One region of the Sphingobium sp. CFD-1 genome, then DNA from elsewhere that is predicted to be linked to it. Evidence: riboswitches for the same ligand, from Rfam matches in the RefSeq annotation. Region 1 holds a riboswitch; each other region holds the start of a gene.
The links. Region 1 has a riboswitch for cobalamin ahead of LDB26_RS13900 (TonB-dependent siderophore receptor). Riboswitches for the same ligand answer to the same signal wherever they lie in the genome.
Positions count from the first base shown of each region.

Region 1 (4,209 bases):
ACGCTGGTCGATGACCTGATGCGGCGCGCGGGCCTCACCAACCTTGCCGGCAAGCTGGGGAAGCCTGCTCTGGCGCAGATTCCCCTTGAGCAGATGATCGCCGCACGCCCCGACTGGCTGATCGTCGAAAGCGGCAGCGAACAGGTGGTCGATCAGGGGACGGAGATGCTGCACCATCCGATCCTGAAAGACATCCCCCGCATCCGCGTGCCGCAGGCGTGGACGGTCTGCGGCGGCCCCGCCTATGTGCTGGCCGCGCGCAGCATCGTGGCGCAGATCAACGCCGCGCCCCGCCGCCGATAGGGGACGGACGCTCACGCCCGTCCCTTTTCAGCGCGATCAGAAGCGGACACGCACGCCGCCATAGGCCGACCGGCCATAGACCCCATAGCCATAGGCCGTGGCGTATTCCTGATCCGACAGATTGTCGATCCGGCCATATATCTCCAGATGCTCGCCGATCGGGAAGGATGCGCGCAGGCCGACAATGGCATAGCCGTCCAGTTGCACCCTGTTCCGGCCCGCGTCCAGGTCGAAACTGTCGCCCACCATGGTGATCGTCGCGCCGGTGCTGAGGCCGAAGGGCCACGCATAATCCGCCGACACGCTGACCGCATTGGCGGCGCGGCGCAGCAGGCGCTTGCCTTCATCCACGCTGCCAGGCGACCGGTCTCGCGCGTCGATATAGCTATATGAACCGGTGAGAGTGAGCGCATCGACCGGCTTCAATGTCAGCGTCGCCTCCACACCCTTGGCGCGGGTGCGGTCGAGATTGCCATAGAGGAAGCTGTTATTGTCATAGTTGATCTGGTTACGCGTATCGCGGCGGAAAGCGGTGACCGACAGCATCGCCCGCCCATCGTCCAGGCTCTGGTCAAAGCCGATATCGTAGCTTTTGGACCTTTCCGGCTTCAGATCCGCGTTGCCGCTGAACATATCGTAAAGCTGATAGAGGGAAGGCGCCTTGAACCCTTCGCCATAGCTCAGGCGGAAATTGGTCGCGCCATGGTTGGGTGTATAATTGGCGTTCGCGCCAAAGGTTGTCGCGCCGCCAAACTGGCTGTGATCGTCATGACGCACGCCGCCGGTGACAGACAGCCCCGCGACCGGCTTCACGATGGCCAGGGCATAGACGCTGTCGATATTCGCCTTCGCACTGGATGTGTCGCCGAAGCCGAAGAAATCATAATCGGGCCGCTCATGCTCATAGCCGAAGACCAGCTTCGCCTGATCGACCGGCGCATAGACGCCTTCATATTCGAAGCGCAGGTTGGTGCCGCTATAGCCATAGTCGGGGTCCGTGCCGCGCACGAAATAATAGTCGCGGTCGTTGCGGAACCAGGTGACCGCCGCCCGATTGGTCAGCTTGCCGTCGAGCAGAGCGAGATTGATGCCGGCATAGCCGACATATTGGTCCGATTTGCTGATGTCAGCGCTGTCGGCGGGTGCGCCGAAGAAGCTGTCATAATCGAGATCGGCATGAATATAATAGCCGCGCAGGTCGAGGCTGAGCGTATCGGTGAAACTGAGCTTGAGCTTCGCATTGGCGGCAATGTTCTTGTAGCCGTCCTTTTCCGTGGCGCCAAAGGAGCGCGCTGCCGAGGAAATGCCATCGGTACGGAAATAAGCCATGCCCACGCCGCCCGAAGCGATGCCGCTGGTGCCAGACACATCGGCCTTGGCGTTCAGCGTATCGCTATAACCATAATCGACCGAGGCATTGGCGGCATAGCCTTCAGCGGGCGTACCCGTCATCACATTGACCACGCCGCCAATCGCCTGACTGCCATAGACGACAGAGTTGGAACCGCGCAGCACTTCGATCCGGCGGATATTACCGACCAGCAGATGGCCGAAATCATAGCCGTCGCCAATTCCGCTGGGATCATTGACCTTCACGCCGTCGATCAGCACCAGCGTCTGCGTTGTTTCCGCGCCGCGCAGCGACACGCCCGTCGCCGCGCCGGTCGTGCCCGAGCGATTGAAACGCACACCCGGCGTCGTCATCAGCAAATCCGTCACATCGACCGCCTGCCGCGTGCGGATGGTGTCGGCGTCGATCACGCTGATCGCCTGTCCCACCTCGTCCCGCGGCTGTTCAATGCCCGATGCGGTGACGACAATATCGTCATCCTGCGCCAACGCAGGCGTGGCCGCCAGCAATGCCATGAGCGGCAATCCCGATTTCAACATTTTTTCGTCTCTTCCCTGAGCGTCCTTGCGACTTTCAAGGCCGGGGACTCCGCGCGCGCGGTCGACACGCGCGACAGGCCGACGCCGGTTCCCGCCACGCGCACCGATGCGGCCCCGGCCGCTTGGCAGCGTCGCTCAGACGGAAAACCGTGCCATGGCCTATCCCTGGACCAGGGCAAGAGCGACCGGGCGCTGGCAGGTCTCCTGGCTCGCGGGTCATAGCAGCGATGCGCCAGCCTTCCCGGACATGCGTCCAGTGGCCGGTCCCCTTCCCGCCCCTTTGCAGGAATGTGGGACCAATACGCATCGCGCTCACCGCTTACAGTTGCAGGGACAGCCGCGGAATAAGAGGGCGAACCCTCCGCACCGCATTCCCTTTTCAGCCCCGTGGGGCACCAGCGCGATCATGTCCGCCGCGCTTGAAGCGCCCCGGACGCCGCCGCCCATAGGGCAAGCCGTTCCTTATGCCAAGCGAATCAAGTGAGAGGCCAAAGGAAATGGCGGATTTGGGTGGATTGCGGACTGTCCGCCATTCCCATCTCCGTTCGCCTTGCGCGAAGGTGGGTTGTCCGCAAATGGCCGCAGCCTGCCGCCCCAATATGCGGCCGCCAGAACCCGGTCAGGGCGTTTCGGTCGGCACGACTTTGGGTGCGGGCACGTCTTCCTTCGCGCTCAGCACCGCGGCGGGCGGTCCCTTTTCAATCGCGGCAACAAGCGGGCCCACGCCCGCGCAATCGGCGCGGCACAGCTTTTGCGCCTGCGCCAGATTTTCCTTGGCCTTGGCGATGGCGCCCTTTTCCACCATGGCTTCGCCCTGACCCACCAGCGCACCGACATCCGCCGGGTCCAGCAGCAACGCTTCATTGTACAGGCGGATGGCCTTGCCCTGCAGCCCCTGCGCCCGCGCCACCTGCGCCAGTTCGATATAAGCGGCGCGATTGCGCGGATCGACGGCCAGCGCGCTTTCCAGCGCATCGTTCGCGCCTTCCAGATTGCCCGCCTTGCGCGCGGTTTCGCCCGCACGCTGCCATTCAATCGAGCGCGGATCGATCTGCGCGTCGGGCCGCTGGGTCATGCCCGCGCTGGATACGGTCGTCAGCACGACGGCAAGGGCAATCGAGGCAGGGGTAAAACGCATCAATGTCTCCAGCCATGTTTCAGGCGTTGCTTCCGGCCAAGTGTCGCCATTTTGCGGGCGCTTGTCCATTGTCTCTTTCATGGCCCGCGGCGCAGCCGGGCGAAGTAGAAACCGTCCGTCCCGTCATGCCCCGGCGTCAGCAGCCAACCCGGACCGTGCGCCCGCCCCAATGGCAAGTCGATGGCGTCCGCGATCCAGCCATCATGCCGTTGCAGGAATGTCTCCACCTGACCCCGCCCCTCCCTGTCCGTCAGCGCACAGGTGGCATAGACCAGCGCGCCGCCCGGCGCCAGCAGCGGCGCGGCGAAATCGAGGATGCGGGCCTGTTCCTGCACCAGCCTGTCGAGCCGGGCGGGAGTCAGTCGCCAGCGCGCCTCCGGGTTGCGCCGCCATGTGCCCGTGCCGGAACAGGGCGCATCGACCAACACGGCATCGGCCCGGCCATGCAGGCTTTCCAGCGCGCGCGCTTCATGCCCCTGATCGAGCAGGAGCGTCTGGATGAATGTCGCGCCTGCGCGCTCGGCGCGGGGAGACAGGCGGGCAAGGCGGGAGCGGATGGTGTCGGCGGCGATCAGCGTGCCCTTGCCCTCCATGGCGGCGGCCAGCGCCAGCGTCTTTCCGCCCGCGCCGGCGCACAGGTCGATGACCGTCTGGCCGGGCCGCGCCTCGCAAGCAATGGCGATAAGTTGGCTGCCCGCATCCTGCACTTCGACGAGACCACGCTGCCACGGCTCGCTCTTTTCGACTGGCGCGCCTTCGGGCAGGCGCAGCGCATCGGACACGCCGGGAACTGGCATCGCGTCGGGCAGGAGCGGCAGGGCATCCTCCAACGCGCCTCTCAGCCGGTTGACGCGCAAATCGACCGGCGCGCGGCCCAG
Region 1 is NZ_CP084398.1:2,759,055-2,763,263, forward strand. Features, by position in the region: gene LDB26_RS13895 (ABC transporter substrate-binding protein) at 1-303, shown strand, start outside; gene LDB26_RS13900 (TonB-dependent siderophore receptor) at 340-2,193, opposite strand; cobalamin riboswitch at 2,370-2,608, opposite strand; gene LDB26_RS13905 (tetratricopeptide repeat protein) at 2,813-3,331, opposite strand; gene LDB26_RS13910 (RsmB/NOP family class I SAM-dependent RNA methyltransferase) at 3,409-4,209, opposite strand, start outside.

Region 2 (4,209 bases), 1.4 Mb from region 1:
TTGCAGGGCGGCCATAATCATTTCGGCCGGGGAATATCAACCGATCCCGCCAAGGGATATACCTATACCCAGGACGGCAAGGTGCTGAGCGCTCTGCCCGACGGCTTCTATTCATCCGACTATTTCGCGACCAAGCTCATTGAGGAACTGAAGACCAGCGGTAAGGGCACGGAAGGGAAAAAGCCGTTCTTCGCCTATCTTGCGTTCACCGCACCGCACTGGCCATTGCAGGCGCCCAAGGAAGACATCGCCAAATATCGCGGCCGTTATGATGCAGGCTTCGAAGTGCTGCGCGCGCAACGCTTGAAGCGGCAAGCAGAATTGGGTCTGCTAGATCCGGCAGTGGCCGCGCATGAGCCTGTGCTGCGTAAAGGCGGATGGGATTCCCTGACGGCCGAGCAGAAGCGCGTGGCATCGCGCGATATGGAAATCTATGCGGCGATGGTCGACCGGCTGGACCAGAATGTCGGACGGGTCATCGCGGAGCTGAAACGCACCGGCCAGTATGACAATACCGTCATCCTGTTCCTGGCGGACAATGGCGCGGAAGGGATGGACCTGACCGCGACGGAAATGGCGGGGATCGGCAAGCTGGCGGCCGGAGCCGATAACAGCTTCGACAATCGCGGCGCGGCGACCAGCTATGTCGGCTACGGTCCCGGCTGGGCGCAGGCGGGAACAGCGCCCTCCTGGCTGGTGAAAGCCTATGCCGCGGAAGGCGGCACGCGCACGGTTTCGTTCATCAACTACAAGGGGTTCAAGCGCCAGGGCATCGCCAACGCTTTCCTCTCTGTCGCGGATGTGGTGCCCACCTTTCTGAACCTTGCCCATGTTCCCGATCCACAGGGCAGCTTCGCCGGACGGCAGGTGGAGCCGATACGCGGCAAGAGCTGGGTGCCCTATCTGAGCGAAACGGCCGACCGGGTCTATGCGCCGGGCGACAGCATCGGGACCGAACTGTTCGGCTCGCGCGCGCTGCGGCAGGGCGACTGGAAAATCACCGACATCGGCGATGGAGAGTGGCGGCTGTTCAATCTGGCCGAAGATCCCGGTGAAACGCATGACCTGTCGCTGGAACATCCCGACCGCAAACGGCAACTGATCGCGGCCTGGGATGCCTATGCGAAGGATGTCGGCGTTATCCTGCCCGATCAACGGATCTATCAACCATGAGTATCGCGCATAGACTTGGCCCGGCCGCCTTATTGGCGCTGCTGCCCCTTTCGACAGCGGCCATCGACCAGCCAGCCTATGGCACGCAGTGCGCTACCCAGAGCGACGACATGGCGTGGGTGCCAGCGGGCAAGGCGCAGATCGGGGATGACCGGGGCTACCCAGAGGAACGCCCCGCCTATGAAGCGAACGTGCCCGGTTTCTGGATCGACCGGCACGAAGTCACCAACGCCCAATTCGCCCGCTTCGTTCTGGAAACGGGCTATCGAACCGTCGCCGAGGGGTTGGGGGATTCTATTGTCTTCCAACCGCCCGGCCCGGGCGAACGGCCGGTCGCGCCCCAGCAATGGTGGCGGATTGTCAAAGGCGCCGACTGGAGGCATCCCGAAGGACCGGGAAGTGACCTTGCCGGACGGAACGACTATCCGGTGGTGCAGGTCGCCTATGCCGATGCAATCGCCTATGCCCGCTGGGCGGGACGCTCGCTTCCCACCGAAGAGCAGTTCGAACGCGCGGCCAATGGCGGACAGTCAAGCGGATGGGAACAGCCCGGCCCCGAAGCCGCCAATAGCTGGCAGGGCGAATTTCCGGCCTCCAACACCGGCCTCGACGGGCATCGCGGCCTCGCGCCGGTCGGATGCTACCGGGCCAACGGTTTCGGCCTGCGGGATATGATCGGCAATGCATGGGAATGGACGCAAAGCTGGTATCTGCCGAGCCATCAACCCGTGCTGATTGGTGAAGGCGCGCCGGGAAATCCCAGCTTCGACTCCGACCAGCCCGACGCCCGCGTTCGGGTCATAAAGGGCGGTTCCTTTCTGTGTGCGCCCAATTATTGCGCCCGCTACCGCCCCGCTGCCCGCCACGCGCAGGACGAGCTTTCCGCCGCGTCGCATCTGGGCTTCCGCACGGTCGATCTCAAGCGCGCCGCCCCGGCTGGATAACAAGGGGTCGGTTCTCGAGCGAGAGCCTCGATTGACGCGGGAGCCTAACTTTCCTATTTCGCGCCGCGCGACAGGTTCCCCAAAAGGGATATACGGGAATGAGGTGAGGAACCTCAGCTGCCCCTGCAACTGTGAGCGGATAGCCGCGCGCCACTAGCCATTGGGATCACAGGATTCTGAGAAGGCGGCGCATCCGGCCCTGACCCGCAAGCCAGGAGACCGGCCCGCCGCAGTCGTTCTTCGTGCGGACAGGGTGTGCCGGGCGAACGGGATCACCCCCGCGTAGCGACAGTCCAGACCGCCAGGTGGCGGACATGTCGTGGCCGAAAAGCCCGCCCTGTCCGCCGCAGGGACGTCTTCTGCTGCGGAAGGTTCACGATGAAATCCAGAAGCCCGATCATCATCCCGTCACAACATAAGGGGAAACAGGGCCGCTGCCTCCCCCGACTTGCAGGATTGCAGTCTTGAAAGGCCTCATCATCGCGGTGCAATTCCTGACGAGGCTGCCCGCACCCCACATCGCTGTCACGCCGAATGAATTCGCATCGGCCATGCGGTGGTTCCCCGCAGTTGGCCTGCTATTGGGTTCGATCCTCGCGCTGGGCGCTTGGGCAGGCAGCCTGATCGATCCATGGATCGGGGCGCTTTCCGGATTGCTTCTGTGGGCCATGGTGACGGGCGGGCTCCATCTGGATGGACTGGCCGACATCGTCGATGCGCGTGGCGCGGCGCATGGAAATCGCGACAGGATGCTGGCGGTCCTGGGCGATCCTCATATCGGCAGTTTCGGCGTCATCGCCATAGGCCTTTTGCTGCTGAGCAAACTGGTGCTGATCCACGCTCTTTTACAGCAAGCGAGCGTCATTAACTTGATGACACTTATCTGCATTCCCTTCATCGCCCGCATCGGTCCCCTGATCTGGACGATTTGGTTGCCTCCCCTTCACGAGGGCCTGGCATCCCGATTTCGCGGAGCCATTCGCCCGTTCGATATATTCGCATGGTCAAGCGTGGCGCTGTTGGCATCCCTTCGCTTCCCCGTCCTGCTCGCCGGCGCCGTCTTCATCCCGCTCTGGGGTTGCTGGATCAAGCGCCAGATCGGAGGTATTTCCGGCGATGGCCATGGCGCCGGCATCGAATTGATTGAAACCGCGCTTCTGATGACCCTGATCGTGGGATCGAAACTGTCATGAAGAATCGATGGACATGGCATGGCGGCGGCCTGGCCGCGGCGCGAGCGCGGTTCGGCGAAGGTCGCCAGCCATGGATCGATCTGTCGACCGGCATCAATCCCCATGCATGGCCAGTTCCGGACGATATGGAGATCGATTGGCGCCGCCTTCCTTGCGAAGCCAACCTGCTGGAGATGGAAAGAACCGCCGCACTCTATTTCGGCGTGGACCCCAGACATCTTTGCGCGCTTCCCGGAACCGAAACGGGCCTGCGTATCGTGAGCAGCCTGCTCGGCCCGGAAGCGCAATATCTCGCCCCCACCTACCGCACGCATGAAGAGATGTTTCCAGTATCGTCCACCATTTCCTCGGCCTCGCCGTCCAATCCCGAAAGCGGCGTCCTCATCCTTGCCAATCCCAACAATCCTGATGGGCGCCACTGGACGCGCGATGCACTGCTCGCCCTTGCAGACAATCGCGCGGAAGAGGGATGGCTGATCGTCGACGAAGCCTTCGCCGACAGCGATCCGACGCACAGTCTGGCCCCCGACATTGCCGACCATCGTCGATTGCTGATCTTTCGATCCTTCGGCAAATTCTTTGGGCTGGCAGGCCTGCGGCTGGGGTTCCTGCTAGGGCCCGAAGCCATCGTCGATCAGATGCGACGAAAGCTTGGTGCGTGGCCCATTTCCGCCGCAGCCATCGCCATTGGCGCGGCCGCTTATGCCGATCATGAGTGGATTGCCGCAACGCGGAATCGCCTGCGCCGCGAAAGGCTGCGGCTGGACGAAATATTGATCGGCTGCGGCTATCGGCCGATGGGCGCATGTCCTCTTTTCACGCTGATCGCGACGGACGATGCGATGGCATTATTTGAGCGCCTTGCACAGCGGGCGATCCTGACGCGGCCCTTCGATCAT
Region 2 is NZ_CP084398.1:1,389,912-1,394,120, reverse strand. Features, by position in the region: gene LDB26_RS07235 (arylsulfatase) at 1-1,173, shown strand, start outside; gene LDB26_RS07230 (formylglycine-generating enzyme family protein) at 1,170-2,117, shown strand; cobalamin riboswitch at 2,173-2,360, shown strand; gene LDB26_RS07225 (adenosylcobinamide-GDP ribazoletransferase) at 2,582-3,310, shown strand; gene LDB26_RS07220 (aminotransferase class I/II-fold pyridoxal phosphate-dependent enzyme) at 3,307-4,209, shown strand, end outside.
Region 2: linked by a shared signal. The riboswitch ahead of LDB26_RS07225 (adenosylcobinamide-GDP ribazoletransferase) and the one ahead of LDB26_RS13900 (TonB-dependent siderophore receptor) in region 1 are both predicted to bind cobalamin.

Region 3 (4,209 bases), 500 kb from region 1:
AACTCATTGACGATCAGCGCCAGCCTGCGGCCCTTCGCATTCTGGAGGAGATGGTGGATGAGCGTGGTCTTGCCCGCGCCCAGAAAACCGGTGATCACCGTGGTGGGTATCTTGCTCAAGCATTCGCTCCTTGTTGGATGGGGGCATGGGTGACGGTGGATTTGCCGCTCGCGTCTCCTCCTGCCGCGCTCGGCCCGGGAATTGCGCCCGGCCTTGCGAACGCCATCCCTGTGACAAAGGTTACCGCAGCGGGAAGTGGCGGGACGCCGCTGCCCCGCAATAAGCGGGACCAGCGATGGAGGAAGAGAAACGAGCGGAGCATTACAGCGTCAGAAACTCAGGCCGTAACTGACCCGGAGCGTCCGGGGCACGCCGCGCAGGAAATAAAGAAAGCGCCCGCCCGCATCGGCGGGAGCCGATCCCAAACCGCGCGTCGCATATTCTTTGCCGGTGGCGTTTTCCACATTCACGCCGAAGCGATGCCGCCGCGCCGCGCCGTCGACATAAAGATGCGCGCCGATGTCGAGGGTCGTGTAATTGCCATAGTTCTGGCGCGGGAAGCCAAAGGGCGAGGAATAGGCGTCGCCGACCCAGTTCACCGCGACATTGGCACCGAAGGGCAAGTCTTCCGGCGCATAGGCAATAGCGCCCTTGGCATATTGCCGGGGCGTTCTGTCGCGCTGGGTTGTCGAACCTCCGTCGCGAGCCCGGGTATAGGTATAGCTCGCATTGATATGCCAGGCCTGCGCCAGCGTCGCGTCGATCTGGAACTCGGCGCCGCGCACCTTCACGCGGGTATCGACATTGATGAACGTGCCATTGGGAAAGGCTGGATCACCATAATATGTGTCGATGAGGTTGGTGATCCTGCGCTGGAAATAGGTCGTCTTCCAGTTGAGCGCACCACCCGCCAGCGGAAAAACTCCACCTACGGTCAGATTGATGTTCAGGCTCTGCTCCGGCCTCAGGTTCGGATTGCCGATCTCACAGCACGGGTCGATGCCATAGAGCGACGATGCATCAGGCAGGATGAAGGATGTGCCGCCAATGCCCTCGACATAGAGGGTGTCGCTGATGTCGAAACGGCCGCTGACGTTCCAGATCGTCTTCTTCGCACCGCCGCTTTCATTATAGCGCGCTCCAGCCGCGATCCGGCCTCGGTCACTGATTTCATCGGTGGTACGGACCTGAAGGATGCCGGCATGCACCTGTTCGCTGATCTTGCCGATCAGCAACACGTCGTCGCGGCCGTTGAAATTCTGGAAATCATAGCCGATCAGATATTCAAGGCCGCGGTGCGGATGCAGTTTTACGACCGCGCTGCCGCCATAGTCCTGATAGCCCCAGAAGGTGCCAGCCGGATAAACCACGATCGGCGGTCCGGCTGGAATAGGATTGAGTATCTGGACATAGGCCGTCTTCCAGTCGTGAAAATAGCCCTTGAGGAAGAACTGGATCGTGTCGCTTCCGGTATAATCGAGGCGAGCGCTCGCAATCTCTTCATTGCGGTCGTTGCGGCTTGTGTTGACGCGCGAGGCGCTCAGATTGTCGAGTTTCGCTTCCGTGTGCTGATATTGCAGGTTGAGACGCAGGTCTGGCGTGAAATCGAACTGATATTTGCCGCCTACCGACCACAGGCGATAGCCGCGCTTCCGGTCGGTCGCGCTGGGCTGCATGACGCTGTAGGGGCGATACCCTTCCGCCTGGTTGCGGGAGGCATAGACCACGAACTTGTGATCGCCGATGCTGCCCCGCGCATAGCCGTCGAGATTGACGCCGGAGCGACTGTCGACGCTGCCATTCACCTGTCCGTTGAAGGAATCGGTGAAGCTGCGCGTCACGACATTGATGACACCAGCCGCCGCCTGCGTGCCGTAGAAGAGGCTCTCGCCACCCTTCAGCACCTCGATGCGCTCGATCATGCTGGCGGGCAGCGTGTCGTTGGGCGAGGTGCTGCCATAAAGCCGGTTGTTCAGGCGGATGCCGTCGGCCGTCCACAGCACGTCCTGCGTGCGCGACCCCTGGAGTGAGATATCGACATAGCTGAACGGCCCGGAACCCGGCATGATATAGAGACCCGGCACCGTCTGCAGCGCGCGCGCAACATCGACATATCCGCCGTCGCGCACCTGCTTGTCCGTAACAGTCTCGATATCGCTGCCATAGCGGGACAGTTGCTGGGGCAGCAGCTCTTCCAGGCTCTTGCCAGTAACGACGATGCCGTCCGCATCGTCGCTGGTTTCGGCCTGCGCCGGTGTCGCGGTGAAAGAAAGAACGGCGGCAAAAGCCAGCCGCGATAGGATGATATGGTTCAAGACAGTCCCCCGTCGGCGTCCAATCGACGTTGGACAGGGGCGTGCCGTTCACGAACGGTCGGCACGCGCGGCGACCGGACGCCAATGGGCGGCCGACGCACGTCTCCGATGCGGCCCCTGCCGCGCGTTCGTCGCTCAGACGGAGTTCACCGTGCCACGGCCATCCCCTGGGCCAGGGCAAGAGCGACCAGACGCCGGCAGGTCTCCTGGCTCATGGGTCATCGCTTGATGCACGGCCTTCCCAGGCCTCGCATGACTTAGCGTCCGGCCCAGTGGCTGGCGGTTCGGGTCGTTATGTCCGTCCGCACATGTACATCGCACTCGCCACTTACAGTTGCAGGGACAGCCGCGGCATTGGATGGATGCATCCATCCGCACCGCATTCCCTTTTAAGGCCTCTCACAAGGCCACCAGCGCGATCATTGTCCCCGATTCCAGCCGGAGCCTTCCGCAAGGACGCGCAGCCAATATGCCAGATGCAGGCGGATCGCAAGCGCCACGGATACGGACAGTCAAAGGGGGCGGAGTGCCTGAAGCCGCCAGCCACGGTTGAACGACAGGGTGACACTGGAAAGCGGCGCGATGTCTATTCGCAATAATGCCTGCTGCGGCAGGTCGAGCGCAACGCCGATCGCGGCCCTGATGACCATGGGATGGGTGATCGCGAGCACATCCCCGTCGATGCCATCCATCCATGCTCCGACCCTCGACAAAAGCATTGCCATCGTTTCGCCGCCCGGCGCGCCGGGTGCCGGATCGGCAAGCCAGCGAGCGAAGGCGCCTGGATCACGCGCGTGAATGTCCGCGAAGCTGCGTCCCGCCCAGTCGCCATGATCGATGTCCCGCAGTGCCGGCTCGACCTGCGCGGCCACTCCCAAAAGATCGGCCGTCTGTTGCGCCGCAGCCATCGGACTCGTGACGATAGTCCTGGGGGTTGGGCGGGGCAGGCGCAATCCAGCGGTCGCGCGCGATCCTCCTTCATCGACGGCTTCGCCGGGCGCCGGAAAACCGCCTTCGCGCATAGATGGCGTCGCCGCGTGGCAGAGCAGGTTCAGGCGCTTGATCAGTCGATCCTCCCGGGAGACGTTGACGCTGCGCCCGGTTCCATCCTATGTCGTGCGGGCAAGGTCGAGGAAGAAGCCGGTGAGATTCCGGCACGGTCGCGCCACTGTTATCGTCCGCTGCCTATCTCTGTCGAGAGGGGGCGGGTGAAAGTCAGACCTTCCTCGGGCGAACGGACACCGGCGGGACGCGAAAATCCCGAAAGGAGCATCATCATGGCCACCACGACGCTATTTGCCGAAGACATCTTCATCCCCCTGCAGGGCGGCAGCACCATACCACTGCGCGAAATCCTGCCCTGGGCGATATTCGGTACGCTGCTGGCGCTGATCTTCCTCTATTTCGTCAGCACCGAACAAGGCGCCTTTTCGTTGTTCAAGGGTATGTATGTGCACGAATTCGTGCATGACGGTCGGCATCTTTTGGGCTTCCCCTGCCACTAGAGCGGTTTGCGATCCGACTGCATCAGATCGGCCGCATCTATTCCCTATTTTACCGCGATTTCCCGATCAGCGATCGATTCCGATCGCCTGGGCATCGCTTTGAGGCGGAATTCGTCATGAGCAGAAGCCTTCTCATCCGCGGCATGATCGCGGGAATCATCGCAGCCGTGCTTGTCACCCTGTTCGCCCGCGCCTTCGCTGAGCCATCGATCGATCTGGCCATAGGGTTCGCAACTGCCCACGAACATATGGCGCATGCGGACATGGCGAGCATGAGCGTGCCGGAAGAAGCTGAGTTGGTCAGCCGCGCGACACAGAAAGGCCTGGGCCTCCTGACGGCGATAACGCTTTACGGCGCGGCAGTAGGGGGTATTTTCTCACTCGTCTTC
Region 3 is NZ_CP084398.1:3,260,238-3,264,446, forward strand. Features, by position in the region: gene cobW (cobalamin biosynthesis protein CobW) at 1-119, opposite strand, end outside; gene LDB26_RS16395 (TonB-dependent receptor plug domain-containing protein) at 330-2,306, opposite strand; cobalamin riboswitch at 2,494-2,745, opposite strand; gene LDB26_RS16400 (histidine phosphatase family protein) at 2,828-3,337, opposite strand; cobalamin riboswitch at 3,398-3,561, shown strand; gene LDB26_RS16405 (CbtB domain-containing protein) at 3,593-3,820, shown strand; gene LDB26_RS16410 (hypothetical protein) at 3,865-4,077, opposite strand; gene LDB26_RS16415 (CbtA family protein) at 3,988-4,209, shown strand, end outside.
Region 3: linked by a shared signal. The riboswitch ahead of LDB26_RS16395 (TonB-dependent receptor plug domain-containing protein) and the one ahead of LDB26_RS13900 (TonB-dependent siderophore receptor) in region 1 are both predicted to bind cobalamin.

Region 4 (4,209 bases), 1.0 Mb from region 1:
GTGACGCCGTGCATCGTCAGTACCGGGCGCTGATCGAAAAATCGATCGAGCGTGGCCGGCCGAGCAGCCATTGCTCGTCATTGTAGGTGGTGGTCGCGTAATCCTTGTCGAACAGGTTGTAGACCCGCAGGTTGGCCGCGACATTCTTCGTCACGGCGAACGAAACGCCGCCATCCACTACGGCGTAGCCGGGCACGCGGAACTGGTTGGCGTTGTCGGAATAGGTTTTCCCGACGTAGCGCAGGCCAAGGCGGGTCTGGAACCGCGGGGTGACGTCGTAACGCAACCAGAGATTGGCGGTCGTCTCGGGCACACCCGGCGGGGTCTTGCCATTGTATGACGTGCCGCCACTCAGGAACTCGTCGAAACGCGCGTCGAGGATCGTGCCGTTGGCATCGATCCCGAAGCCCCCCGGAAGGTCCAGCGTCAGCGAAGCCTCCAGTCCTTTCGCCGAACGCTGTCCAACCTGATCCTGCCTTGGTGGAAGGCTGCCCGGAACCGTGGCGAGCAGGTTCTTCTTCACGATCCGGTAGGCCGCGAAGGTCGCCAAGCCGCGGCCGCCGAGGAAGCTGGCCTTGATGCCCGCCTCAATCTGGTCGCCCGTGGTGTTCTTGAACGCGGCCTGCCCGATGGAGAAGGTGATCAGCGAACCGAGCGGATCGACCGCCGTCGCATACTGACCGTAGAGCGATAGTGCAGGGCTCGGTTGGTAAACCGCTCCCACCCGCCAGGTGACGTTGTGCAGCGTCTTGTCGAGTCGCAACGTCTCGGTCGCCACGCCGGCGGTATCGTAGCTGTTGACGTAGCGTTTGACGTTGGCGTGGTCGTAGTTGATCCCGACCGACACCGACAATTGGTCGCTGAGCGTCAGGCGGTCTTCCGCGAAGAAGGAATATTGCCGCGTCCGGCTGCGATGCTGGGGCCGCACACCGAACGTGTTGTAATAGAGACCCGGGTCAAACACGAATGGATCGACCGGATCGGCGAAGCCGGCCGGCGCCGGATCAGAATCGAAATCGTTCGCGTGCCTGAAACTGATTGCGTTGACGTCGAAGCCAACCAGCACCTCGTTCTTCAGGCCACCCCATTCGCTGCGGATCGTGACGTCGGCCTGATTGCCGATCTGCGTCTGATCGTGATCGATGCCGAAGAAGTCGAACCGGTCGATCTTCCCCGTGGCGCCGTTCCAGAAATAGCTTTCGAGATTGCGCCACTTGCGATGCGTGGTCAGACGGTAGGCGGTATTGCGGACGCTGATGGAATCGCTCGGCGTCCATTCCACCCGGATCGTCGTCCGGTTGTCCTTGAAGCGCATCAGCGCGTCGGTGACGTTGTAGTTCCGGCGCTTGTTGCGATCATCGATCCTGCCATTGATCAGCGGTGTGCCGAAATAGAGCATCGGCTCCTGGTCGCTGTAATCGTCGGACAGGGTGATGGTCAGCCTATCGCTGGGGCGCAGCTGTACCGAGCCGGATATGGCCAACCCCTTCGAATTCCCGCGATCGACCCAGCCGTCCGACTGTGTGCGGCTGATGTCGAAACGATAGGCGGTCAGCTCGTTGACCGGCCCACCGACACCGGCGGCGATGCGCCAGCTATTCTGGGAACCGAAACCGGCTTCTGCTTCGAACTCGGTGCGGGTAGTGTTCGGCTTCTTGGAGATGACGTTGACGGCGCCACCGATCGCGCCTTGCCCATAGAGGACCGAAGCAGGCCCGCGCAGCACTTCGATCCGGTCGACAGTCCAGGGGTCGGTCGGAAACGTCACGGTGCCCGCGCCGGGATAGAGGCGAACACCGTCATAGAGCTGCATGACGGAGCCGGGTCCGCTAAAGCCCCGCGCGGCAAGACCGGTGCCCCCGTTGCCCGGATTGGCCACCGAGCTGATGCCCGTCGCGCGCGTGACGGCATCGACGATCGACAGGTCACCGCGTGCGCGGATAACATCGCCCGACAGCGTCTCGACGCTGGCCGGCGTCTCAAGGATGGTCAGGCCCAGACGGCTGCCCGTCTGCGTAGGAGCGTTGGCATCGCCGGTGCGAGTGCCCAGCACGAGGATATCGGACTTGTCGGCTGCCTCCGATGCATCTTCGGCATGAGCAAAGGCAGGCAAAAGGAGCGCGGCGAGCGCGGTGCTGGAAAGGATGGTCTTGATCACGAAATAGTCCTCCGGCGTCTTGCGACATGGCCGGGGCAAACCCGCGTGAACGGGCGGCACGCGCGGCGGCCGGACGCCATGGGCGGCCGACGCACGTCTCCGATGCGGCCCCAGCCGCTTGTTCGTCGCTCAGACGGAGTTCACCGTGCCGCGGCCATCCCCTGGACCAAGGCAAGAGCGACCAGACGCCGGCAGGTCTCCTGGCTCGCGGGTCACAGCTTGATGCACGCCTTCCCAGGCCTCGCATGATTTAGCGTCCGGCCCAGTGGCTGCCCCTTCAAGGAGGAGCGATGTGCATCGCGCTATCCGCTTACAGTTGCAGGGACAGCCGCGGATTTGGAGGAAACCCCTCCGCACCGCATTCCCGATTAAGCCCCTTTCGGGGGGCACCGGCGCGATCAATGAAAGCCGGAATAGTCCAACTCTCGCCGCAGCGCCTAGTCGAAGTGAACGGAAAAGCCAACAACCCATGCCGCGTGTTTGGCGAAGGGCTGGCCCTTCACATGGGGCAAGTGATGATAGTCGCGCTGGAACTTGCCTCGGAGCATCTTGTGCTGCCCGAACGGGGATGAGCCGAATCGGCGGTCACCGCCTCCGCCCAGCACAAGATGCTTCATCGCGCTCGATCCAGAAATCGCGTGAGACATAATCCTGCCAAAAGAACAGCCTTCCCCGCTGCTCCTCGATTATCTGAACCGCCCGTCATCCGCCGGCGAGGCTACATGACGATGACACTCGCATCCAGCCGGACGCCCGTGCGGCTCGCTTAAGCGGGATAGATGTAGCTGGCTGGGCCTTTGCGACCGTGCAACGGCAAGCGCCGCATCATTTTGATAATGATTTGCACAAGCAAGATAGTTTCAGTACTTTACTCGGGCGCTAAGCGGCGAAGGCCCGCAAAGCCACTTCACCCGCAGATCGCATTCACTTCATGATGACGCTTATCGATACATTGCATCGCTGGACTGGAGGTCTCGTTGGCCTGCTGCTGGCGATGCTTGGCCTGTCCGGCGCAATTCTCGTTCACAAGGATGCGTGGGTAGTGCTTCCCCATGCAACCGACGCGCAAATGCAAGGCACTGCGCATCTGGCTGAATTCACGCAGCGGATCATGGATGATCCCACAACCCGGCCCGAATCCATCCTCTTCGCAACCAGGGGTTTCGGGCTGGATCGGCTGACCTACAAGGGCGGCGCGGGCGCCTATCTCGATCAGAACGGCGGACTCGTGACGCGATGGACCAGCCAGTGGGAACGGCCGGAGATCTGGTTGTTCGACTTCCATCACCATCTCTTCGCCGGTGATTGGGGGGAAGTCATCATCGGCGTCGCCGCCATCTGCGGCCTGTTCTTCGTAGTGACTGGCGCGCTTCTATGGTTGCGGACACGCAAGACGTTCTCATTTCGCCTGTGGCCGGCGCGCATGAGCCGGCCGGCAATCATGCGGCATCACCGCGATCTCGGCATCGTGATGGCGCCGCTGCTGGTTCTGTCACTCGTCACCGGAGTGGTACTGGTATTCCGGCCAATGGCTGCGCTGCTCTTCGGGCCTGGCGCTCCCGTGCAAATCGACCGTTCGCTGGCCGAACCACCGCCACGCACGGGAAAGATCGCCGAGCGGTTAAATTGGTCGGCGATGATCGAAATGGGGCGACAGCGCTTTCCGGAAGCCGAGGTTCGCAGCCTCACTCTGCCACGTAGCGGCAACGGTCTCATCACCCTGCGCATGCGAAGCCCGGAAGAATGGCTGCCGAACGGGCGCACGACATTGTGGTTCGCGGCGGACAGCGGCGCGCTGGTGGCCACGCGCGATGCCAAGCATCTGCCACCTGAGGCACGCGGATATAATCTTCTCTATCCGCTTCATGCGGCCAAGGTTGGAGGATTTCTGTACCGGCTCGTGATGACGCTGTCTGGGCTGTCCCTGGCATTGTTGGGAACGCTAGCCGTGTGGGTTTTCTGGTTCAGGCGCCTTGTGTCGCCCCGTGGCTCCGGCTGAAGAAGCGCGTTCACTCGACTTCGGGGCGCTCACGGCGCGCGGTCTTGTTCTG
Region 4 is NZ_CP084398.1:3,771,490-3,775,698, reverse strand. Features, by position in the region: gene LDB26_RS18935 (peptidase) at 1-71, opposite strand, end outside; gene LDB26_RS18930 (TonB-dependent siderophore receptor) at 17-2,158, opposite strand; cobalamin riboswitch at 2,331-2,567, opposite strand; gene LDB26_RS18925 (hypothetical protein) at 2,596-2,775, opposite strand; gene LDB26_RS18920 (PepSY domain-containing protein) at 3,093-4,157, shown strand.
Region 4: linked by a shared signal. The riboswitch ahead of LDB26_RS18930 (TonB-dependent siderophore receptor) and the one ahead of LDB26_RS13900 (TonB-dependent siderophore receptor) in region 1 are both predicted to bind cobalamin.